4 regions of the Streptomyces sp. NPDC055013 genome follow, and region 1 is predicted to be linked to each of the others. Evidence: riboswitches for the same ligand, from Rfam matches in the RefSeq annotation. Region 1 holds a riboswitch; each other region holds the start of a gene.
What was found. Region 1 has a riboswitch for cobalamin ahead of ACWGDB_RS07675 (ABC transporter substrate-binding protein). Riboswitches for the same ligand answer to the same signal wherever they lie in the genome.

Region 1 (5,507 bases):
AGCCCCTCGACCGCGGACAGCACCGAGATCGCCGGGGTGATCATGCTGTCCCCGAAGAACAGCGACGCGCCGAAGATGCCGAGCGCGGCCAGGACGCCGGCGGCTCTGCGGCCGCGCTGGGCGTTCCACCGCCGCAGCAGGGTGATGAGGGCCATGATGCCGCCCTCACCGTCGTTGTCGGCGCGCATCGCGAGCAGGATGTAGGTGACCGTCACGATGATCATGACCGACCAGAACACCAGGGACACCACCCCGAACACGTTGTCCGTGCTGACCGGGACGGGGTGCGGGTCCTCGGGGTTGAACACCGTCTGCAGGGTGTAGATCGGACTGGTCCCGATGTCGCCGAAGACCACACCGAGAGCCCCGACGACCACTGCGAGGCGCACGGTGTCGCGCGCGTTCGTCCGACGGGCGTCCACAGCCCGCGACGCGGATTCGTCATCCGGCGCGGTTCCCTGCCGACGATCGTCCATGGTGCTCCTCCTCGAACGGGCGCTCAGCCGCGGACCCGGGGCATCGGGGCGGACGATACCCATCCCGTGGCACAACCGGCGGTAAGGGCGCGGCATCGGCGTAGCGGGCGACTGCTGTCCCGGTGCTGCGCGAGGAAGCGTTCGCCCGCGCGAGATCGCCTGATCACGCTGTGGAATGGCCCACCTGGGCAGGAGCAGCCGGATGCGGGTTCCCCGGGAGGAAAGTCACCTGGGGTGCGCCCGTGCGTGGATGGATCACGACCTCGCTCTCCACTCCGTACACCTCGGCCAGCAGCCGCGGCGTGAGGACGTCGGCCGGAGTGCCGGATGCGGTGACCTCGCCGTCGTTCAGGACGTAGAGGCGATCGCAGTAGTACGCGGCCAGGTTGAGGTCGTGCAGGGCTACCAGGACCGTGGCGGGCAGGTGCCTCAGGGCACCGAGGACTTGCAACTGGTGGCGTATGTCGAGGTGGTTGGTCGGTTCGTCGAGGACCAGGAGTGAGGGCTGCTGGGCGAGCGCCCGGGCGATCACCACGCGTTGGCGTTCGCCGCCGGAGAGGCTGTCGAAGGGGCGGTCGGCCAGGTCGGTCACGTCGACCGTCGTGAGGGCTGAATCGATCAACGCGGCGTCCTCGGCCGTGTCACCGTCCAGCAGCCGTTTGTGCGGCGTACGGCCCATGGCGACGACCTCGCGGACCGTCAGATCGAAGTCCGCGCCCGACTCCTGTACCACTGCCGCCACGGTACGGGCCAGCCGTCGCACGGGCAGCGACCAGGCGTCGGTGCCGTCGACGCGGACCTGGCCGTCGGCGGGTCGCAGGACACGGTAGACGGAGCGCAGCAGGCTGGACTTGCCGCTGCCGTTCGGGCCGACCAGGCCGATCACCTCGCCGGCGCGGGCGACGAGGGAGACGTCCTTAACCAGGCGGTGCGCACCCGCGGTGAGCGTGACACCGTCGACGACGAGTTCGGTCGCGGTCATGCCACTCCTCGGTCGGTGCTCCGCCGGGCGTCCCGGCGCATCAGCCACAGGAAGAACGGTCCGCCGCACAGCGCCGTGAGCACCCCCACCGGGATCTCGAGGGGCGCGGCGACCGTACGTGCCGCGATGTCGGCCCAGATGAGGAACACCGCTCCGCCGAGCGCGGCCGTCGGCAGGACGCGCCGGTGGTCGCCGCCGACGAAGAGGCGCACGATGTGCGGCAGCATCAGGCCGACGAAGCCGATCGGTCCGGCCGCCGCCACCAGCACACCGGTGACCAGGGAGAGCAGCACGAACATGCGGGCGCGGAAGCGGGCCACGTCCAACCCCATGGTGGTGGCGGGTTCCTCGCCTGCCAGCAGCAGGTTCAGGTTGCGGGCCTGCACCATGAGCACGGCGATGCCGACCAGCAGGCCCGCGCTGGGCAGCCACAGGGTGCCCCAGTTCACGCCGCCGAGGCCGCCCAGGGTCCAGGCGAGGACCGCGCGGGCCTCGTTGCCCCGGTCGGTGGTGAGCAGCAGCAGGTCGAGCAGCGCGGTGAGCACCGCCGCGATCGCCACCCCCGAGAGCACGAGCCGCACCGAGGTGATCCGGCCGCCGGTGCGCGCGGTGGCGTAGACGAGCAGCAGCGCGCCCAGCGCGCCGAGGAACGCGGCCGCCGACAGGGACACGGGGCCGAACAGACTGGCCCCGAACACGATCACCGAGACCGCGCCCAGAGACGCTCCCGAGGACACTCCCAGCAGGTACGGCTCGGCGAGCGGGTTACGCACCAGGGCCTGCATGGCGGTGCCCACCACCGCGAGCCCCGCACCGGTCACAGCCCCGAGCAGCACACGCGGCGCCCGCACGTCCAGCACGATGGTCTCCCGCGCCCGCGACCAGTCGGGCTGCGTCCAGTCGGCGCCCAGCGCATGCGTCACGATGCCCCACACCTGCCCGGGCGGTACCTGCACCGACCCGACGGCCAGGCCCACGGTGGCCGAGACCACCAGCAGGGCGGCGAGGACGATCAGGGCGGCCGCGAGGTTCCCCCGGCCCGCCCGCCGCTGACTCCGTGGCGGGCGCCGGGCTGCCGCGTCACTCGGCGTGTCCGTGGCGGAAGCCGTCACCGGAAGCTCTCGGGGTGCAGGCCGCGGGCCAGGTCCTCCACGGCATACGCCGACCGGACGCCGACCAGGGTCGCGGTGAGCGGCAGGACCACGAACCGCTTGTTCCTGATGGCCGGCACGTCGGCGAGGGCGGGCTGGGCGAGCAGGAACTTCTTCTTCTGCTCGACGCTTCCGGCATCGGCGTAGTCGTAGATGGCGATGACCTCCGGCTTGCGCTCGACGACCTGTTCCCAGGAGACGTCCCCGAAGACGTCGTCCAGGTCGGCGAAGACGTTCTTGCCGCCGGCCAGGCGGATCAGTTCGGTGCCGAGGCTCTTGCCGCCCGCGGTGAACGCCGTCTTGTCGCCGCTGTCGTACACGAATACGGGCACCCGCGGCTCGTCCTCGACGGCGGTGGCGGCCTTGTCGACCCGGCTCTGCAGGTCGGCGGTCAGCTCGGTGGCCCGGTCGGAGACACCGAAGATCTTGCCGACGGTGCGGATCTCGTCGTACGTGTCCTTCATCGTCACCTGCTTCTTGCCGCAGTACTCGCGGTTGAGATAGGTGTCGATGCCGGCGTCGGCGAACGCCTCGCGGGAGCGGCCCTCGTTCTCGTCGAACGCGCTGCCGTAGCCGCCGTAGACCAGGTCGGGCTCGGTGTCGAGGATCTTCTCGAAGGACGGTTCCTTCGCGGCGAGTTCGGGGACGGCCTCGTAGTCCTTCGCCAGCGCGGGCAGCACGTCCGAGTCGGGGAAGGCGGTGCCCACCATGCGGTCCTTGAGCCCGAGGGAGAGCATCAGCTCCGCCGGGTGCTGGTGGATGGTGACCACCCGCGACGGCGGCCGGTCGTAGGTCGTCTTCACGCCGCAGTTGTCGATCGTGACGGGGAAGCCCTTGCGCGACGACGCCGCGGCCTTCGGATCCTGGGCGGTGCCGGACGAGCCGCAGCCCGCCGTCAGCAGGGTCGCCGACAGGGCCACGGCCGCGGTGCGCAGGGCGGCGCCGCGCAGGCGGGTGGGGAGAAGGGCATGGGGACGCGCTGGCGCGTTGGACACGTAGAGCCTCCTGGGGAGTCCGCGCTCCTCGGAACGGGCCCGCGACAGGCCAGTGTCCTGACTCCCGGATCTACGTCCCCCTGCCTTGCCGCGCGGCGCGCGGTGGCGTGTCGAGAGGGACGCTCCCCGGTCACAGTGGCGGGACCGTGCCGGACTCGCACCGGCTTCCTGTCTCCCGTCGCGGCGATGACCCGGTGATATTACGTTCCCTCAAGTCGAGGTCAACAGAGCGTGCGAGGCCGGCCGCACGCCCCCGCACCTCATCACCCCTCACGTACCGCCCGTAACACCAGCCGCTCGGCGTTCTCGTCGTAGGCGCGGCCGTCGAAGCCGCCGAAGACCTCGACCCGGCCGAACCCCGCCTCCTCGACCATCCGACGCAACTCGACGGCGCTGTAGACGAACCACACCAGCGCGGCCCGAGTCACCCGCTCGCCCCGGACCAGCACCCAGTCGCTGCGCAGCCGCGCCCAGTCGTCCAGCACGGTGTCGGTCTGCACCATCAGGTCGTCGCCGCGCCGGACCACCTTCGGTGGGGTCACCCTGCGGGCCAGCAGTTCCTTGCCCGCGAGGTCCAGGACCAGGGTGCCGCCGGGCGCCAGGCAGGTGTGCAGGGTGCGCAGGACCCGGGCGTTGTCGGCGGGGTCCTCGAAGTAGCCGAACGACGTGAACATGTTGAGGGCGACGTCGAAGTGGCCCGGGGCCTCGTACTCCCGTGCGTCGGCCCGTACGTAGGTGACGTGCGCACCGGCGTCGGCGGACCGCTTCCGCGCCCGCTCGAGCATGGCGGGGCTCAGGTCGACCCCGGTGACGTCATGGCCGCGCTGAGCGAGCGGGACGGTGAACACGCCCGGCCCGCAGCACAGGTCCAGCACCCGTGCGCCGGAGGGAAAGGAGAGCAGGGGAGAGGAGCCGAGCAGCTCCTCGGCCTGGGTGTAGCGCTGCTCGGAGAACAGAAAGTCGTGGAACTCGGTCCAGAAGTCATCGTCCAGGAACCCGCCCGTCCGTGTCATGCGGCCTCAGTGCTCCTTCGTCGTCGTGATGGGGGAGGGGTTGCTTGTCCGTGTGACCGCGCAGCGTCAGCAGTACCGGCGGGAGCAGCAGGCACTGGGCGGCGGCCAGCAGCCAGAACCAGCCGGTGTTCCCGGCACGTTCGCCGAGGCCGTACACCTGCCCGCCGAGCACCCCGCTCGCGCACGCGCCCAGGCCGGCGGCCAGCCGCTGCTGACCGAAGACAACGGCGTCGGAACGCGGACTGCGCTGCAGGGCCTCCAGGTCGTTCTTCAAGAACAGCACGATGTCGCCCAGGGTGATCAGGGCGCCGCCGACCAACAGGGCCGGACGGTTGCCGATCGCGAGCACGGCCAACCCGGCGGCCAGCCCCGCGAAGCCGACCGCGAGGGCCGTGGCGTACGGCATGCGGCGGATCAGGCCGGACGCCGGCGGCTGCACGACGATGACCAGCGTGAAACAGAGCAGCAGCACCAGGCTGTAGAACTCGCTGGAGGCCCGCTCGACGGCGTACACCGCCAGGAAGTGCTGGAAGTGGAAGTACAGGTAGAACGCGAGGGCGTTGGCCGCGAACGGTACGACCGCCACACCGGCCAGCAGTCCCTGCCGCGCGGCCCCGGCGGCGGACGGACGGTCCCCGGCAGCCGCGGGGAGCCGTGCGTGGCCGGCCGTGACCACGATGAACAGTGCCGTGACGGTGACGAACAGCCAGCCCGGCGAGGACAGCACGAACGGGCCTGCGACCAGCGGACCCACCGCCATGCCCGCGTTGAGCGCGGCGTTGCCCGCCGACAGGAACGCGGGGCGGCGTTCGTCGTCCACGCCCCGCACCAGGTACGCCTTGTTGGCGGGCAGGTACAGTGCGGCGCCGCAGCACGTCAGGACCAGCGCC
Region 2 (5,507 bases), on a different contig from region 1:
TCACCGCCACGTCCGCCAGCGAGCCGATCACCAGGACACCGGTCATCGTGATGGCCCAGCCGCCGAGCCAGCCCGCCCACGGGCCCATCGCCCGGGTGACCCACGAGAAGGTCGTCCCGCAGTCCTGGTCGACCCTGTTGAGGTAGTAGAACGCCGAGGCGATCAGCAGCATCGGGACGAACGACGCGAGCATGACGCCGGGGGCGTAGACACCCACGAGCGCCACGACCGGGCCGATGGCCGCGGCCAGCGAGTACGCGGGCGAGGTGGCGTTCAGCCCGATGACGAGGGCGTCGACGAATCCGATCGCATTGGGCTTCAAGCCCGCGGACTGCGGCGGGCCCGCGTCCGCGATGTCGTTGGCCATGCTCCCTCACTCCCGTTGTCGTGAATCCATACAACAGGGAGCTGCGAAACATTCAAGACATTGATGCCCTTGGTGGGCATATATGTCGTGCCGGGGCGGCCGCTACTCCGGTGCCGGGACGAGCGCCGCCAGGTCGTCCGGGGTGCGCGGGCCTGCGGACGTGTCGCTCAACAGGCCCTGCGACCGCAGAAACTGGGCCGCCGCGACACCCCACGGCAGCCGCAGACCGGCCTGCTGGAGGAGGTCGGTGCGGGCCAGCATCACCGGTGCCGGCCCGGTGCGCGCGCCGGACGGGGTGAGGAGCGCCGCGTCGTCGGCCCAGCGCAGGGCGAGGTCGACGTCGTGGGTGGCCATGACCACCGTGGTGCCGCTCGCGCGCAGCCCGTCGAGGGTGGCGAGCAGACGTTCCTGGCCGTCCGGATCGAGCCCGGCGGTCGGCTCGTCCAGGATCAGCACCCGCGGCCGCATCGCCACCGCGCCGGCGATGGCCGTGCGCTTGCGCTGCCCGTACGACAGCAGATGCGTGGGCCGGTCGGCGAGCGCGCCGATGTCCAGTGCGGCGAGCGCCTCGTCGACCCGCACCCGCACCTCGGGGTCGGACAGGCCGAGGTTCAGCGGGCCGAAGGAGACGTCCTGGGCGACGGACGCGGCGAAGAGCTGGTCGTCCGGGTCCTGCACCACCAACTGGACGGTCGTCCGCAGCCGGGTCAGCCCCTTGCGGTCGTACGTGACCGGCGTGCCCTGCACCGTCAACCGGCCGTCGTGCGGCCTGAGCCCGCCGCTGAGCAGCCGCATCAGCGTGGTCTTGCCGCTGCCGTTGCGGCCCAGCAGCGCCAGCGCGCGCCCCTCGCGCACGTCGAAGTCGAGGCCGCTGAGCACGACGGGGCCGTCCTCGTAGGCGTAGGACGCGCCCCGCAGGGCGACCAGGGCGGTGGGCTCGCTCATGGCAGGGCCTTCTCCAGTACGAGGGTGAGGGCGGCCAGCGCCGCGAGGAGGGCGCAACTCGCGGCCGTGAAGCGGACGGACACGCGGGCCTCGGGCACCAGGACACGCAGGGTGCCGTCGTAGCCGCGCCCGGCGAGCCCGGCCTGGAGCCGGGTGGCCCGGTCGAAGGCCCGTACAAAGGCGGTGGCGCCGAGGCCGGCCAGGGAACGCCACTCCGCGGCCCGGCTCGTGTGCCCCAGCCGGGCGGCCTGGGCGTCCCGGATGCGGCGCACGGAGTCCAGGAGCAGGAAGCTCATGCGGTACGTCACGAGGGCGACGTCCACGACGGGTGCGGGCACCCCCGCCTTGACCAGGCGGGGCAGCAGGTCGGACATGGGGGTGGTGAAGGCGAACAACAAGACCCCGAGGGAAGCCGCCGAGGTGCGCAGCAGCAGTTCCCCGGCCCGCAGCGGACCGTCGTCCGCGAGGGACACGAAGCCCTCCGGCCCGCCCACCTGGACGAGCAGGGTGACCGCGCCGGTCACGCAGAAGCCCAGCGGCACGCGATACGCACGCCACAGCCGCCGGCCCGGCACGCCCGCCGGTCCCAGCAGCACCACGAGGGACGTCAGGAGCACCAGGGCGGCGCCCGGCCAGGGCGGCAGCGAGATCGCGAGCACGGTGAGACCCAGCCCGAGGACGGCCTTGTCCACCGGATGACGGCGGCGCCAGCGACTGCTGTGCGCCGCCGCGTCGATCGGCAGCACGAGGGATCAGGCCCTTTCGGCCGTGGACTCCTCGGCGGTCGCGGTGCCGGCGGACGCGCTCTCGGCGTCCCCCGACCGCTCCAGCGCTCGCTGCTCGCCCTGCCGCCTGCCGCGGTGCACGCCGAAGTAGTAGGCGAGGACACCGGCGCCGAGGGCGGCCTGAAGGGCGAACAGTGCCGACTCGATCTCACCGGACGGCGGCTCGTACAGCGGCGAGAACCAGGGCTCGTAGTCCGGCTTGATCTCGGTGATCGCGGTCTCCGCCTCGGCGTCGGCGCCCGCGAAGGGCTCCTCCTTGTGGTCGCCGAGGCCGAAAGCGAGCGGCAGGACCGCGAGCGCGGCCACGACGAGCAGCAGCAGGCCGTTGATCTTCGTGTTCTTGCTCATCGGACGCCTGCTCATCGGGCCACCGCCTCGGTCTCGGTCTCGGTCCGGGACTGCTTCTTGGTGAGGAGCACGCCCAGCCGGGTCAGCTCGCCCTTGCTGGACTGCACCAGCAGCCGCATCACGAGCACCGTGAGCAGTCCCTCGCTCACCGCGAGGGGGATCTGGGTGACGGCGAAGATGGAGCCGAACTTGCCGAGTGCGCCGAGGAATCCGCTGCTCGGGTCGGGGAACGCGAGCGCCAGCTGGACGCTGGTGACGCAGTAGGTGGACAGGTCGGCGACGAACGCCCCGAAGAACACCGCCACCATCAGCGGCACGTCGTAGCGGCGCAGCAGTTTGTAGATCGCGTATCCGGCCCAGGGGCCGACGATCGCCATCGAGAAGACGTTGGCGCCGAGCGTGGTCAGGCCGCCGTGCGCGAGCAGCAGCGCCTGGAAGAGCAGCGTGATGGTGCCGAGGACCGCCATGATCGGTGGCCGGAAGAGAATGGCGCCCAGCCCGGTCCCGGTGGGATGCGAGCAGCTCCCGGTCACCGAGGGCAGCTTCAGTGCGGACAGGACGAACGTGAAGGCTCCGGAGGCGCCGAGCAGCAGCGTGCTCTCGGGGTGCTCCCTGACCTCACGGGTGAGCGAACGGACTCCGTGGACGACGAACGGAGCGGACGCGACGCCCCAGGCGACCGCGTGCGCCGGCGGGAGGAAACCCTCGGCTATGTGCATGGCTCAGCAGACCCTCTCCAGCACCTCGTGGATGGTTGACGTGCCTTGACCGGTCTCCTGGCTGACGGGTACCACCGCCCGTGCTCCGCCTTCCCGGGTCCCGAAGGACCCAGTGGCTGCCCGTGAGGGCCGGAGCCGGACTTCCCGATTCACAGTGGCGAGGGCCGCACCGGCATCACACCGGATTTCCCGTTCACCAAGGCGTGGTGACAGTAGTGCCCGCACAGGGTGGCTGACAAGCGCGCCCAGGGGGCGTGAAAGCAGCGTTCGGCCGCCGCATGGCAGGGCTGGGCGGTCCACCGACTCCGCAACCACATGCACACCCTGGGTAATCGAACGCGGATCGAGTATTAAAAGTTTGCGAATAGGGTGATCTGTCCGCGTATCGGCGCCGAATCAAGTGCATGGAGGAATCCACGGCTCTGCTGGACGGGTGCGGTGAACCGGCCGCCATCGAGAGAACCCTCGCCGCGGTGCTGGCCGAGGTCGTGCGGACCGAGCAGGTGCCGGTCGAGGGGCACTTCTTCGACGACCTGGGTGCCGACTCGCTGGTGATGGCGCACTTCTGCGCACGTGTCAGGAAGCGCGCTGATCTGCCGTCGGTGTCGATGAGGGACGTCTATCGGCACCCGACGATCAGGAGCCTGGCGACGGCGCTCGCGGATGCCGAGCCGGTGCCTCTGGCGGAGCCCGCGGCCGTGGCCCCGGCGCCGGAGTCGCCGGCCCCGGAGCCGGTCAGGTCCGCGGCGGGCAAGCGGCAGTACGTCCTGTGCGGCGCCCTGCAGTTCCTGGCCTTCCTGGCGTACGCCTACCTACTCGCCTTCGGCACCGCCCTGGGGTACGGGTGGATCTCCGGAGGGTCGGGCGTACTCGATGTGTACCTGCGCTCGCTCGTGTTCGGGGGCGCGGCCTTCCTGGTCCTGTGTGTCCTCCCCGTCCTTGTGAAGTGGACCTTCGTGGGCCGCTGGAAGCCTCAGCACATCCCCGTCTGGAGCGTCAGGTACGTCCGCTTCTGGATCGTCAAGACGCTGGTGCGGGCGGACCCGATGGTGCTGTTCAGCGGCTCCCCGCTCTACCTGCTCTACCTCAGGGCACTGGGCGCGAAGGTCGGGCGGGGCGCCGTCGTCCTCTCCCGGAACGTGCCCGTGTGCACCGACCTGCTCACCATCGGTGACGGCGCGGTCGTCCGCAAGGACTCGTTCTTCTCCTGCTACCGGGCACACGCCGGACAGATCCAGACGGGCCCCGTCACCCTCGGCAGGAACGTGCTGGTCAGCGAGGCCACCGTCCTCGACATCGACACGGCGCTGGGCGACGGGGCCCAGCTCGGACACGCCTCCTCGCTGCACCGCGGGCAGGCGGTGCCCGATGGCGAGCACTGGCACGGGTCCCCGGCCCAACGGACCGACGTGGACTACCAGGTGGTCGGGCAGCTCCGCTGCGGTGCGGTGCGCAGGGCGACCCACAGCGTGCTGCAGCTGCTGCTCGCGCTGGTCGTGTACATACCCCTGGCGGTCGGCGGTGTGGCCGCGCTGCTCGTCGAGGTCCCCCAGCTCAGCACGGCTCTGGAGCCGGGACCCGCGGTCTTCGCCGACGGGACGTTCTACCTCGAAGCCCTGGCGATGTCCTTCGTGCTCGTCTTCGGCGCCGTGCCCGCCGGTCTCCTCGTCCTGACCGCCTTGCCCCGGCTGCTCAGCCTGGCCATCAAGCCGGGCAGGACCTACCGTCTGTACGGCTTCCGCTTCGAGGCGCACCGGACGATCACGCTTCTGACCAACTGGCGCTTCCTTAAGCGCCTGTTCGGTGACAGCTCCGCCATCGTCCACTACCTGCGCAGCCTCGGGTACGACCTCTCCCGCGTCCATCAGACCGGGTCGAACTTCGGCACCGAGATGAAGCACGAGACGCCCTATCTGAGCTTCGTCGGGCGCGGCACGATGATCGCCGACGGCCTGTCGATCATGAACGCCGACTTCTCCAGTACCGCCTTCCGGGTGTCCCGGGTGTCGATCGGGCCGCGCAACTTCCTCGGGAACCGGATCGCGTACCCCACGCGGGGCAGGACCGGCGACAACTGCCTGCTCGCGACGAAGGTGATGGTGCCGGTCGACGGGGAGGTCCGCGAGGGGGTCGGGCTGCTGGGCTCGCCCAGCTTCGAGATTCCGCGTTCGGTTCTGCGGGACAGCACGTTCGACCGGCTCAAGGGCGATGAGGAACTGCGGCACGGCCTTGCCGCCAAGAACAGGCACAACGTCGCCACCATGGCGTGGTACCTGCTGTCGCGTTGGATCTTTGCCTTCGCACTCATCCTGCTCGTCACAGCAGCCGCGGAGATGTACGGGC
Region 3 (5,507 bases), on a different contig from region 1:
AGCCCGCGTACTGGCGGATCGTCCAGGGCTGGTTGACGTACATCGACGGGTACGGGCCGCGCAGATACGGCGCCATGCCCGGGTAGGTGCCCAGGAAGTCCAGGCCCTCCAGGTCACGGCCGGTGTAGAGCGGCTTGACCGCGATGCCTTCCGGGGTCTCCCACAGGAGCTCGTCCCCGCCCGTGGCCTGCTTGACGGCCGTGCGCCACTCGTCGGCGCCGCCGCCGGCTGCCGGGGTGCCCAGCTCGATCCCGGTGAAGTCGGGGATTCCCATCAGGACACTCCCATGCGGTCGAGGGTCGCGGACAGTACGGCGACGGCGTCACAGCCCGCGAAGACGTAACTGTCGACATCGGTGTACTGCCCGGGGCGGCCCGCGAGGAACACGTGCGTGGCGCCCGCCGACCTGAACTCGGCGGCCACCGTCTCGGCCTGCTCCTCGTAGAGGGCGTCACTGGAGCACAGGCACACCTCCGTGGCACCGCTGTCCTCGAAGGTGCCCTCGGTGACCGGCTCGACGCCGCCCGCCTGGAAGAGGTTCGAGGCGAAGGTGAGGCGCGCGGTGTGGGCGGCGGCCGGGCCGAGCGCGGCCAGGAAGATCCGGGGCCGGGCGCCGGTGGCGGCCAGGTGGGCGTCGGAGCGGGCGCGCAGGGCCTCGTAGGCCTCGTCGCGGCGGACCCGGGGAAGGCCCCCGGACCGGGGCGCTGGCGCGGGCGCACGCTCCACGGGCGGCTCGGTGAGGTTCGGGAACTCGCTGACGCCGGTGATGGGTTCGCGCCGCTTGGCGAGCTTGCCCGTGCGGGCCTCCCACGTCTGTGCCAGGTCCTGGCCCAGCTGCCCGGTGCGCAACGCGGCCGCCTGGCCGCCTGCCCGCTCGATCCGCTGGAAGAACTCCCAGCCCGCGCGGGCCAGTTCGTCGGTGAGGGTCTCCACATACCAGGAGCCGCCCGCCGGGTCGATCACCCGGGCCAGGTGCGACTCCTCGATGAGGATGGTCGAGGTGTTGCGGGCGATGCGCCGGGCGAAGGCGTCCGGCAGGCCGAGCGCGTGGTCGAAGGGCAGCACGGTCACGGAGTCGGCGCCGCCGACCCCGGCGGCCAGCGTGGCGACCGTAGTGCGCAGCATGTTCACCCAGGGGTCCCGGCGCGTCATCATCACCGGCGAGGTGACGGCATGCTGAACCTGAGCGCTGGGCGCCCCGCAGACCTCGGTCACCCGCGCCCACAGCCGGCGCGCGGCGCGCAGCTTGGCGATCGTCAGGAACTGGTCGGCGGTGGCCGCGTAACGGAACTCCAGCTGCGCACACGCCTGTTCGGCGGTCAGCCCCGCCTCGGTGAGCTCACGCAGATACGCGACGCCGGTCGCCAGCGAGGAGCCCAGCTCCTGGGCGGCCGAGCCGCCGGCCTCGTGGTACGGCAGCGCGTCCACGGTCAGCGCCCGCAGCCCCGCGTACTCCTCGGCGCACAGCCGCGCCAGGGAGGCGACCGGCGCGAACTCCGAGGACGTGCCCGTGCGGGCCTCGTGGCCGAGCGGGTCGGCGCCGAGGTTGCCGCGCGCCGCCTCCTTGGCGACGCCCCGCTCCTCGTACTGCCGCAGCAGCTCCCGCGCGGCGGGCTCCACGTCGGCGCCGGCGTCGAGAACGACAGGGGCCAGGTCGAGGTAGACGCCCTCCAGGGCGCGACCGAGCGACGACACCGGGATGCCGCCCTCGCCGAGGACAAGCCAGAGCGAGGTGACGCCGTTCTCCAGGTCCGCGAGCACCAGGCCGTCCGTCAGCGCCGTGTGCCGCTGCCGCAGATCCCAGCCGCCCACCGTGTTGCCCTCGGCGCGACCGCCGCGGACGAAGGGGGCGAATCCGGGCAGACCGGAGTCGGACGCGGCATCGCGCGAGGTGTACAGGGGGCGGGTGCGCAGCCCGTCCTCCAGCGCAGTGGACAGAGCGTCTTCCGCAGCCGGGCCCGAGACGTCCTTGCCCGACTTGCGCAGCACGCCTTCCACCAGGCGTTGCCATTGCTCATGGGTTGCGTCAGGGAACTCGGCGGCCAGCGAGAGCCCGTCGTCAGGCAGGACCGTCATGCTCGGATGCTAGGTCAGATCATCAAAGGAGCAGCAGAGGGCACGGCTGTGACCTTGCCCTCTTCCAGATTGTGACCTGGGTCTCCGCGGTCTGTCGGGCCCTCCGGGCGCCCGCTCGAACGACCCGGCCTTGATAGCCTCTGAGGGCCAGTCGAGCCACACCCGAGGCCAGGGAATCCGGTGCGAATCCGGAGCTGACGCGCAGCGGTGAGGGGGACCGGCGGGGCACAGACGCACGCCACTGGGAGACCGGGAAGGCGCCCCGTCGGGACGAACCCGAGTCCGAAGACCTGCTGGCACCTCCACGCCCGCGCGCGGAGGACGTCCGAAGGCCAGGCTCCGCGTACGAGCCCCGACAACCGAGGCACGCCTGTGTACCGTTCTGCCCTCCGTCCCGCTGCCCTGCTGCTGGCGCCCGCCCTCCTGCTCACCGCGTGCGGTGGCTCGGGAAGCGGCAGTACCGAGGACTCCGGGAAGTCCGCCGCCGCGGGCTACCCCGTCACCCTCGACAACTGCGGCCACAAGGTCACCCTGAAGGCGCCCCCGAAGCGGGCCGTGTCCCTCAACCAGGGCACCACGGAGATCCTGCTCTCCCTCGGCCTCGCCGACCGTGTGGCCGGCACGGCGACCTGGACCGACCCGGTGATGAAGGGCCTGGAGAAGGCGAACGCCTCCGTGCCGCGGCTCGCGGACAACGCGCCCTCCTTCGAGAAGGTCCTGGACGCCGAACCCGACTTCGTGACCTCCTCCTTCGTCTCCACCCTCGGCAAGGGCGGCGTCGCCACCCGCGAGCAGTTCGAGAAGCTGGGCGTGCCCACCTACGTCTCGCCCTCCGACTGCTCGGCGGGCAAGGACAACGACAGCGGCGGCGACGGCTCGCGTTCCACCCCGCTCACCCTCGACACCGTGTACGGCGAGATACGCGACCTGGCCCGCGCCTTCGGTGTCGCCGAGCGCGGCGACAAGCTCGTCGCCGAGCTGAAGGAGCGGGTGCGCAAGTCCACCGCAGGGCTGGACGCCTCCGATGTCACCCTCATGTACTGGTTCGCCAACTCCCAGTCGCCCTACCTCGCCGGCTGCTGCGGCGCGCCGGGTGCCGTCACCCGTGCCGTCGGCGCGCGGAACTCCTTCTCCGACACCCACGACGAGTGGCCCCAGATCGGCTGGGAGACCGTCGCCGACCGTGACCCCGACGTCCTCGTGATCGGCGACCTCACGCGCAAGCAGCAGACCGCGGAGACCGCCGAGGCCAAGATCCGCTTCCTGGAGACCAATCCCGCCACCCGCAATCTGACCGCCGTGAAGAAGAAGCGGTACGTCCTGCTCAGCGGGCAGGCGATGAACCCGTCCATCCGCACGGTCGAAGGGATCGAGAAGGTCGCCGCGAGCCTGCGCGACTTCGGGCTCGCCGGGCCCGCCGAGTGAGCGTCCGTACGCCGCTGCTGACCTTCGGCGGCCTGGCCGCGCTGCTCGCGTCGGTCGCAGTCGCCGTGACGATCGGGCCGGCCGACATCTCCACGGCGGACGTGTGGGCGTCCGTGGCCGCCCATCTCGGCCTCGGCGAGGGCACGTTGGCGCCGCTGCGGGACGGCATCGTGTGGAACCTGCGCATGCCGCGCACGCTGCTCGCCGCGGTGTGCGGCGCCGGACTCGCCGTGTGCGGGGCGGTCATGCAGTCGCTGCTGCGCAATCCGCTGGCCGATCCGTTCGTCCTCGGGGTGTCGTCCGGCGCGTCCACGGGAGCAGTCGCCGTGGTCGTGCTGGGGGTCGGCGGGGGAGTGGTGTCGCTGTCGGCGGGCGCCTTCCTCGGCGCGCTGCTCTCCTTCGCCATGGTGCTGCTGCTCAGCCACGTCCTCGGCGGCAGCACGGACCGGGTCGTGCTGTCCGGGGTCGCGGCCATGCAGCTGTTCTCCGCGCTGACCTCGTTCATCGTGCTGACCTCCGCCGACGCCGACACCACCCGGGCCGTGCTGTTCTGGCTGCTGGGCTCGCTCACCGGCGCCGACTGGGGACAGGTGCTGCTGTGCACCGCCGTACTGGCCGTCGTCCTCGCCGTCTGCCTCGGGTACGCCCGCACCCTGGACGCCTTCGCCTTCGGGGACGACGCCGCCGCCGGGCTCGGCGTCCGCGTCGCCCGTACCCGGCTGGTCCTGCTCTGCGCGACCGCGCTGCTCACCGCCGCCCTGGTCAGCTGCGCCGGCGCGATCGGCTTCGTCGGCCTGGTCCTGCCGCACGCCACCCGCGCCCTCACCGGCTGTGGTCACGCCCGCCTGCTGCCGGTCACGGCACTGACCGGGGCCGTCTTCCTGGTGTGGGTGGACACCGCCGCCCGCACCGTCCTCGACCCCCAGGAGGTCCCCGTGGGCGTCGTCACGTCCCTCATCGGCGTACCTGCCTTCATCGCCGTGCTCTACCGAGGACGGAGGACGGCGGCATGACCAGCCTGCGCACGGACCGTGTCGTACGGCGCCTCGCCGACAAGGTCGTCGTCGACGGCGTCACCCTCACCCTGAGTCCCGGCGAGACCGTCGGCCTGCTCGGCCCCAACGGCTCGGGCAAGTCGACCCTGTTGAGACTCCTCGCCGGGGTTCTCGCCCCCACCGCCGGGGTCGTCACCCTGGACGGACGTCCGCTGCCCGAGGTCGGCCGCCGCGCCACCGCCCGCCGTGTCGCCACCGTCGAACAGCACGCCCACACCCAGACCGAACTGACCGTCCGCGACGTCGTCGCCCTCGGCCGCATCCCGCACCGCCGTGCCTGGACACCGCCCACCGCGGCCGACGCCGAGGCCATCACCGCGGCCCTGGCCCGCACCGGACTCACCGACCGGGCCGCCCAGTCCTGGCACACCCTCTCCGGCGGTGAACGCCAGCGCACCCAGATCGCCCGCGCCCTCGCCCAGGAACCCCGCGAGCTGCTCCTCGACGAACCCACCAACCACCTCGACATCCAGCACCAACTCGATCTGCTGGCCCTCGTCGCGAGCCTCCCGGTCACCACCGTGATCGCCCTGCACGACCTCAACCTCGCCGCGATGTACTGCGACCGCCTGCTCGTGCTGCGCGCCGGCCGCGCCGTCGCCGAGGGCGCCCCGGCCGAGGTCCTGACACCGGCGCTGATCGAGCAGGTCTACGGCGTCCGCGCCGAGGTCACCGACGACCCCGGCCACCCGGTGATCCGCTTCCTGCGGCCGGCCGGCCCCGTGGGGCGGTGCTGACGTGCGGACACCCCCGGAACAACCGGTGCCCAGCCGGATCGTGGTGTGCAGGGACTGCTGCTGCGGGACCCCGAAGGTGCCCGGAGTCGATCACGCGCAGCAGACCGCGCGACTCGCCGAGAACGCCCCGGTGCGCGTCTCCGAGTGCCTCGGCGTGTGCGAACACGCCAACGTGATCGTCGTCCAGCCCTCCGCCGCGGGCCGCGCCGCGGGC
Region 4 (5,507 bases), on a different contig from region 1:
GCGCTCCGGGACCACCGTCGACCGTGGTCAGGCGATGCAGGATCGCGCGCAGCCTTGCGTGGTCGGTGGCGTGGGTGGACTTGGCGGCGGCGACCGTGGCGCCGGCGCTCTGGCGTGGCCCGTCGTCACCGGTCGGCGGGCACACCGCGACACCGACCGCCACGGCCAGGGTGAGTAAGCCGCCGATCGCACGATTCCGGTTGGTCACGTGTGCTTCCCCCTGACTGTGAGCGCTGTCGTGCCAGGGAGTGCGGTGTGCTCCGCCTCCCTGTGCCCGTTGCGTGTCCCACGATGACTGCCCGGGAGCGGGAGGCGCGATGGGGGGATCAACCGGATCGGTGGTGGGGTTAACCCCCTGCCGGGCTCGACGTCGAGGATCTGCCGGGGACGGAACACGTGCGTCCCCTCCCCGGCGGATCGCTCCCGGTCTCAGGCTCCGGAGAGCTCCTCACGGACCGTGCGGGCCGCGGTGACCAGGTTCTCCAGGGAGGCCCGGGTCTCGGGCCAGCCGCGGGTCTTCAGGCCGCAGTCGGGATTGACCCAGAGCCGCTCGGCGGGGATGGCCTTGAGGCCGGTGCGCAGCAGGGACGCGGCCTCCTCGGCGCTGGGGATGCGCGGGGAGTGGATGTCGTACACGCCGGGGCCGGCCTCGCGCGGGTAGCCGTGGGCGGCGAGTTCGAGGGCGACCTGCATGTGCGAGCGGGCGGCTTCCAGGCTGATGACGTCGGCGTCGAGGTCGTCGATGGCCTGGACGATGTCACCGAACTCGGCGTAGCACATGTGGGTGTGGATCTGGGTGTCCGGACGCACGCCGCTCGTGCTGAGCCGGAACGCCTCCGTCGCCCAGGCCAGGTAGGCCGGGTGGTCGGCGGAGCGCAGGGGCAGTGTCTCGCGCAGCGCGGGTTCGTCGACCTGGATGACGGAAGTCCCGGCCGCCTCCAGGTCGCCCACCTCGTCGCGCAGGGCGAGGGCGACCTGCCGGGCCGTGTCTCCCAGTGGCTGGTCGTCGCGGACGAAGGACCAGGCGAGCATGGTGACCGGGCCGGTGAGCATGCCCTTGACCGGGCGGTCGGTGAGGGACTGGGCGTACTGGGTCCAGCGCACCGTCATCGGCTCGGGTCGGGAGATGTCGCCGGCCAGGATCGGCGGACGGACGTAACGGGTGCCGTAGGACTGGACCCAGCCGTGCTGCGTGGCGAGGTAGCCGGTGAGCTGCTCGGCGAAGTACTGGACCATGTCGTTGCGTTCGGCCTCGCCGTGCACGAGGACGTCGATCCCGGTCTTCTCCTGGAAGGAGATGACCTCCTGGATCTCGGCCTTGATGCGTTCCTCGTACCCCGCGGCGTCGATGCGCCCGCCGCGCAGGTCGGCGCGTGCGGTGCGCAGTTCGCCGGTCTGCGGGAAGGAGCCGATGGTGGTGGTCGGCAGCAGGGGAAGGCCGAGGTGGGCGCGCTGGGCGGCGGCACGTTCGGAGTACGGCTGGGAGCGGCGGGCGTCGGCCTCGGTGACGGCGGCGGCGCGGGCGCGGACGTCCGGGTCACGGGTGATCGGCGAGCCGGCGCGGGACGCCAGGTCGGCCCGGTTGGCGGCGAGTTCGGCGGCGATGGTGTGGGTGCCCTGGGCGAGGCCCTTGGCGAGGGTGACGATCTCGGCGGTCTTCTGCTTCGCGAAGGCCAGCCAGCGCAGGACCTGTGGCTCGATGTCCCGCTCCAGGCCCGTGTCCAGGGGCACATGGAGGAGGGAGCAGGAGGCGGCCACGTCGACCCGGTCCGCCAGCCCGAGCAGGGTGCCGAGGGTGGACAGGGACTTCTCCAGGTCGTTGACCCAGATGTTGCGGCCGTTGACCACGCCGGCGACCAGGCGCTTGCCGGGCAGCCCGCCCACGGCGGCGAGTGCGTCGAGGTTGGCGGCGGCGGACTCGGTGAAGTCCAGGGCAAGCCCGTCGACCGGGGCCTTGGCCAGTACGGGCAGGGCGTCGCCGAGCCGGTCGAAGTACGAGGCGACCAGCAGCTTGGGACGGTCGGTGAGGGCACCGAGATCACGGTAGGCGCGCTCGGCGGCGTTCAGCTCGGCCGGGGTGCGGTCCTGGACGAGTGCGGGTTCATCGAGCTGCACCCACTCGGCGCCGGCCGCGCGCAGGTCGGCGAGGACCTCGGCGTACACCGGCAGCAGGCGGTCCAGGAGGGTGAGCGGCTCGAAGTCCGCGGGCACACCGGGGGCGGGCTTGGCGAGCAGCAGGTAGGTGACCGGGCCGACCAGGACGGGGCGGGCGGTCAGGCCCAGCGCCAGGGCCTCCTTCAGCTCGGCGACCTGCTTGGCCGAGTCGGCCGTGAAGACGGTGCCCGGGCCCAACTCCGGCACCAGGTAGTGGTAGTTCGTGTCGAACCACTTCGTCATCTCCAGCGGCGCCACGTCCTGCGTGCCGCGCGCCATGGCGAAGTAACCGTCGAGGGTGTCGGCCGTGACGGCGTCCCGGTGGCGCTCGGGGATCGCGCCGACCATGACGGTGGTGTCCAGGACGTGGTCGTAGTACGAGAAGTCGCCCGTCGGGACCTCGTGGACGCCGGCTTCGGCGAGCTGCTGCCAGTTGGCGGCGCGCAGTTCGGCGGCGGTGGAGCGGAGAGCGTCGGCGGTGACGCGGCCCTTCCAGTAGCCCTCGATCGCCTTCTTCAGTTCCCGGTTCGCGCCCTGGCGGGGGTAGCCGTACACGGTGGCCCGTGCTGCCGCGGCTGCGGACTTGCTGGTCACGGAGATCTCCTTCGCGAGATGAATCCCTGAGATCCCGGGGACGGGACGAGAGCGCGAAGGGGTGACGAACCGGACGGAACCGACCCCGCGCGGCAAAAGCGCGGTCGTCCGCCTGGTATGTACGCCGACCCGCCCTCGAGGTCACCGAGATCTCCATGCGCGGAATGGTCCGCACACGGGCAGTTGGCAGGTCTTCGGACTCGCGGGCACGTCCTCCTGACCGGAGGACACCTACTGGCCGTCGCTTCCCAAGCCCTTTTCGTCGGGCCCAGTGCTCATGACGGCGGTCGTTCCCACTCACCGCTGCGGGGCAGTCCCGGATTCCCACCGGGTTCCCTCTTGCGACGCATCCCACCTGGCGGGCGGGGCGAACCAGCTGCACCGGTCAGCCTACGGGGTGGCACCTCGGAGGGAAGGACGGCGTCCGTCATTCGGATGGTGAAATGGGACACCCGAGTGCCGCGTTTGCGCCGAGCGCCCGTGGGTCCCAACGCCACCGGGCGGGAAGCGCGCCGCATACGCGCTTCCCGCCCTTCCCCTGTGTCCACCGCGCGGGAACCCTCATCCCCGGCGGCGACGCGGGCCCCTCAGCCCGCGTCGTACCAGGCCCTCAGTCCTGGTCGTAGATGTGGAACCCGCGGCCGGCCTTCCGGCCGAGCAGCCCCGCCTCCACCATTCGCTGAAGCAGCGGGGGAGGGGCGTAGAGGGGTTCCCTGAACTCGTCGTAGAGCGACTCGGCGATCGAGGCGACGGTGTCGAGGCCGATCAGGTCCGCGAGCCTGAGCGGGCCCATGGGGTGGGCGCAGCCCAGCTCCATGCCCGTGTCGATGTCGGCGGCGGTGGCGAAGCCGGACTCCGCCATCCGGACCGCGGACAGCAGGTACGGGACGAGCAGGGCGTTGACGACGAAACCTGCCCGGTCCTGGGAGCGGATCACGGTCTTGCCGAGCGCTCGGGTCGCGAAGTCCTCGACCGCGGCGATCGTCGCCTCCGAAGTGTGCAGCGAGGTCACGATCTCGACCAGCGGCAGCACCGGCACCGGGTTGAAGAAGTGCAGGCCCACCACCCGGTCCGCCCGGCCGGTCGCCATGCCGAGCCGCATGATGGGGAGTGAGGAGGTGTTGGTCGCCAGCACCGCCTCGGGGTCTTCGACGATCTTGTCGAGGGCGGCGAAGACCTCGGTCTTGGCCGCCGGGTTCTCGATGACGGCCTCGACGACGAGCTGCCGGTCGGCGAGCTCGTCCAGGCTGCCGCTGAAGACCAGGCGGGCGAGGGCGTCCCGCGCCGCGGCCTCCTCCAGCTTGCCGCGGTGCACGGCACGGTCGAGTGACGCCGCCACCCGGTCCCGGGCGGCGCGGGCCGCGATCGCGTCCACTTCGCAGATCACGGTGTCGAGTCCGGCCCGTGCGCACACCTCGGCGATCCCGGCCCCCATCTGCCCGCCGCCGACCACGCCGACGCGCTGGATGCCCCCGCTCATGCCCCGGCCTCCGTCCGCTTGACGAGGTGCCGCGTGTACGCGTCCGGGGTGAAGAACAGCGGCAACTCGCCCGCCAGCGCGGTCCGTTCGAACAGCGCGCGGATCTCGTCGACGGGCGCCCACGGGTATTCGGCGCCGAGCGCGACGACCTCGTCGTCGAGCAGCCGCAGCACCGTCTCCCGGTCGATCACCCGGTGCCGGAGCCACTGCCAGACCTGCACACGGGCGATCTCGGCGGTGGCCGCGTCCTCCATGAGGCCGTCCAGCGCGACGGCGCCCTGGCCGCGCAGCCAGGCGGCGAAGTAGCGCAGCGCCACGGCGATGTTGGTGCGCACGCCCTCCGCGGTCGGCGGCCCGCTGATCCTGCGCACCGACAGCAGGTCGGCCGCGGTCACCTCGACGTCGTCGCGGGTACGGTCGATCTGGTGGGGCCGTTCACCGAGGACACCGCCGAAGACCTCGTGGCAGGTGGGGACGAGCCCGGGGTGGGCCACCCAGGAGCCGTCGAAGCCGTCCTCGGCCTCCCGCTCCTTGTCGAGCCGGACCTTGGCGAGTGCGGCCTCGTTCGCGGCCGGGTCCTTTCCGGGCACCTGGGCGGCCATGCCGCCGATGGCGTGGGCGCCGCGCTTGTGGCAGGTGCGGACGAGGAGTTCGGTGTACGCCCGCATGAAGGGGGCGGTCATCGTCACCTTCGCCCGGTCGGGGAGGAGGAAGTCGGTGCGGTGACCGAACGTCTTGATGAGGCTGAACAGGTAGTCCCAGCGGCCCGCGTTGAGACCCGCGCTGTGCTCACGCAGCTCGTAGAGGATCTCCTCCATCTCGAAGGCTGCGGTGATCGTCTCGATGAGGACCGTGGCGCGGATCGTGCCGCGGGGGATTCCGAGCAGTTCCTGGGCGAGGACGAAGACGTCGTTCCACAGGCGCGCCTCGTACCGGTTCTCCAGCTTCGGCAGGTAGAAGTACGGGCCGTACCCGGCGTCGATCTGGCGCTGGGCGCAGTGGAAGAAGTACAGGCCGAAGTCGATCAGCGCGGCGGGCACGGGCCGCCCGTCGAACTCCAGGTGCTCCTCGTCGAGGTGCCAGCCGCGTGGGCGCACCATGATGGTGGCGAGGTTGTCCGGGTCCGCGAGCCGGTACTCCTTGCCCTCGGGCGTGGTGAAGTCGATCCGGCGCTCGACGGCGTCGAGAAGGGTGAGCTGTCCGCCGACGACGTTGTCCCAGAGCGGGGCCGTGGCGTCCTCGAAGTCCGCCATCCAGACCTTGGCGCCGGAGTTGAGCG

Region 2: it holds a riboswitch for cobalamin, as region 1 does, so the genes downstream of both, ACWGDB_RS14660 (energy-coupling factor ABC transporter permease) here and ACWGDB_RS07675 (ABC transporter substrate-binding protein) in region 1, are expected to answer to the same signal.
Region 3: it holds a riboswitch for cobalamin, as region 1 does, so the genes downstream of both, ACWGDB_RS14370 (ABC transporter substrate-binding protein) here and ACWGDB_RS07675 (ABC transporter substrate-binding protein) in region 1, are expected to answer to the same signal.
Region 4: it holds a riboswitch for cobalamin, as region 1 does, so the genes downstream of both, metE (5-methyltetrahydropteroyltriglutamate--homocysteine S-methyltransferase) here and ACWGDB_RS07675 (ABC transporter substrate-binding protein) in region 1, are expected to answer to the same signal.

Annotation. Positions count from the first base shown of each region.
Region 1 covers NZ_JBSGVW010000004.1:299,234-304,740, reverse strand. Annotated here, with positions in the region: gene ACWGDB_RS07690 (potassium transporter Kup) at 1-476, opposite strand, end outside; gene ACWGDB_RS07685 (ABC transporter ATP-binding protein) at 640-1,458, opposite strand; gene ACWGDB_RS07680 (FecCD family ABC transporter permease) at 1,455-2,570, opposite strand; gene ACWGDB_RS07675 (ABC transporter substrate-binding protein) at 2,567-3,559, opposite strand; cobalamin riboswitch at 3,635-3,814, opposite strand; gene ACWGDB_RS07670 (class I SAM-dependent methyltransferase) at 3,868-4,617, opposite strand; gene ACWGDB_RS07665 (MDR family MFS transporter) at 4,586-5,507, opposite strand, start outside.
Region 2 covers NZ_JBSGVW010000009.1:208,508-214,014, forward strand. Annotated here, with positions in the region: gene ACWGDB_RS14640 (APC family permease) at 1-367, opposite strand, end outside; gene ACWGDB_RS14645 (ATP-binding cassette domain-containing protein) at 470-1,312, opposite strand; gene cbiQ (cobalt ECF transporter T component CbiQ) at 1,309-2,058, opposite strand; gene ACWGDB_RS14655 (energy-coupling factor ABC transporter substrate-binding protein) at 2,065-2,445, opposite strand; gene ACWGDB_RS14660 (energy-coupling factor ABC transporter permease) at 2,457-3,164, opposite strand; cobalamin riboswitch at 3,195-3,380, opposite strand; gene ACWGDB_RS14665 (Pls/PosA family non-ribosomal peptide synthetase) at 3,569-5,507, shown strand, end outside.
Region 3 covers NZ_JBSGVW010000009.1:145,808-151,314, forward strand. Annotated here, with positions in the region: gene scpA (methylmalonyl-CoA mutase) at 1-274, opposite strand, end outside; gene ACWGDB_RS14365 (methylmalonyl-CoA mutase family protein) at 274-2,076, opposite strand; cobalamin riboswitch at 2,208-2,388, shown strand; gene ACWGDB_RS14370 (ABC transporter substrate-binding protein) at 2,449-3,501, shown strand; gene ACWGDB_RS14375 (FecCD family ABC transporter permease) at 3,498-4,514, shown strand; gene ACWGDB_RS14380 (ABC transporter ATP-binding protein) at 4,511-5,293, shown strand; gene ACWGDB_RS14385 ((2Fe-2S) ferredoxin domain-containing protein) at 5,295-5,507, shown strand, end outside.
Region 4 covers NZ_JBSGVW010000001.1:469,933-475,439, forward strand. Annotated here, with positions in the region: gene ACWGDB_RS02015 (serine hydrolase domain-containing protein) at 1-208, opposite strand, end outside; gene metE (5-methyltetrahydropteroyltriglutamate--homocysteine S-methyltransferase) at 430-2,748, opposite strand; cobalamin riboswitch at 2,917-3,140, opposite strand; gene ACWGDB_RS02025 (3-hydroxybutyryl-CoA dehydrogenase) at 3,359-4,228, opposite strand; gene aceB (malate synthase A) at 4,225-5,507, opposite strand, start outside.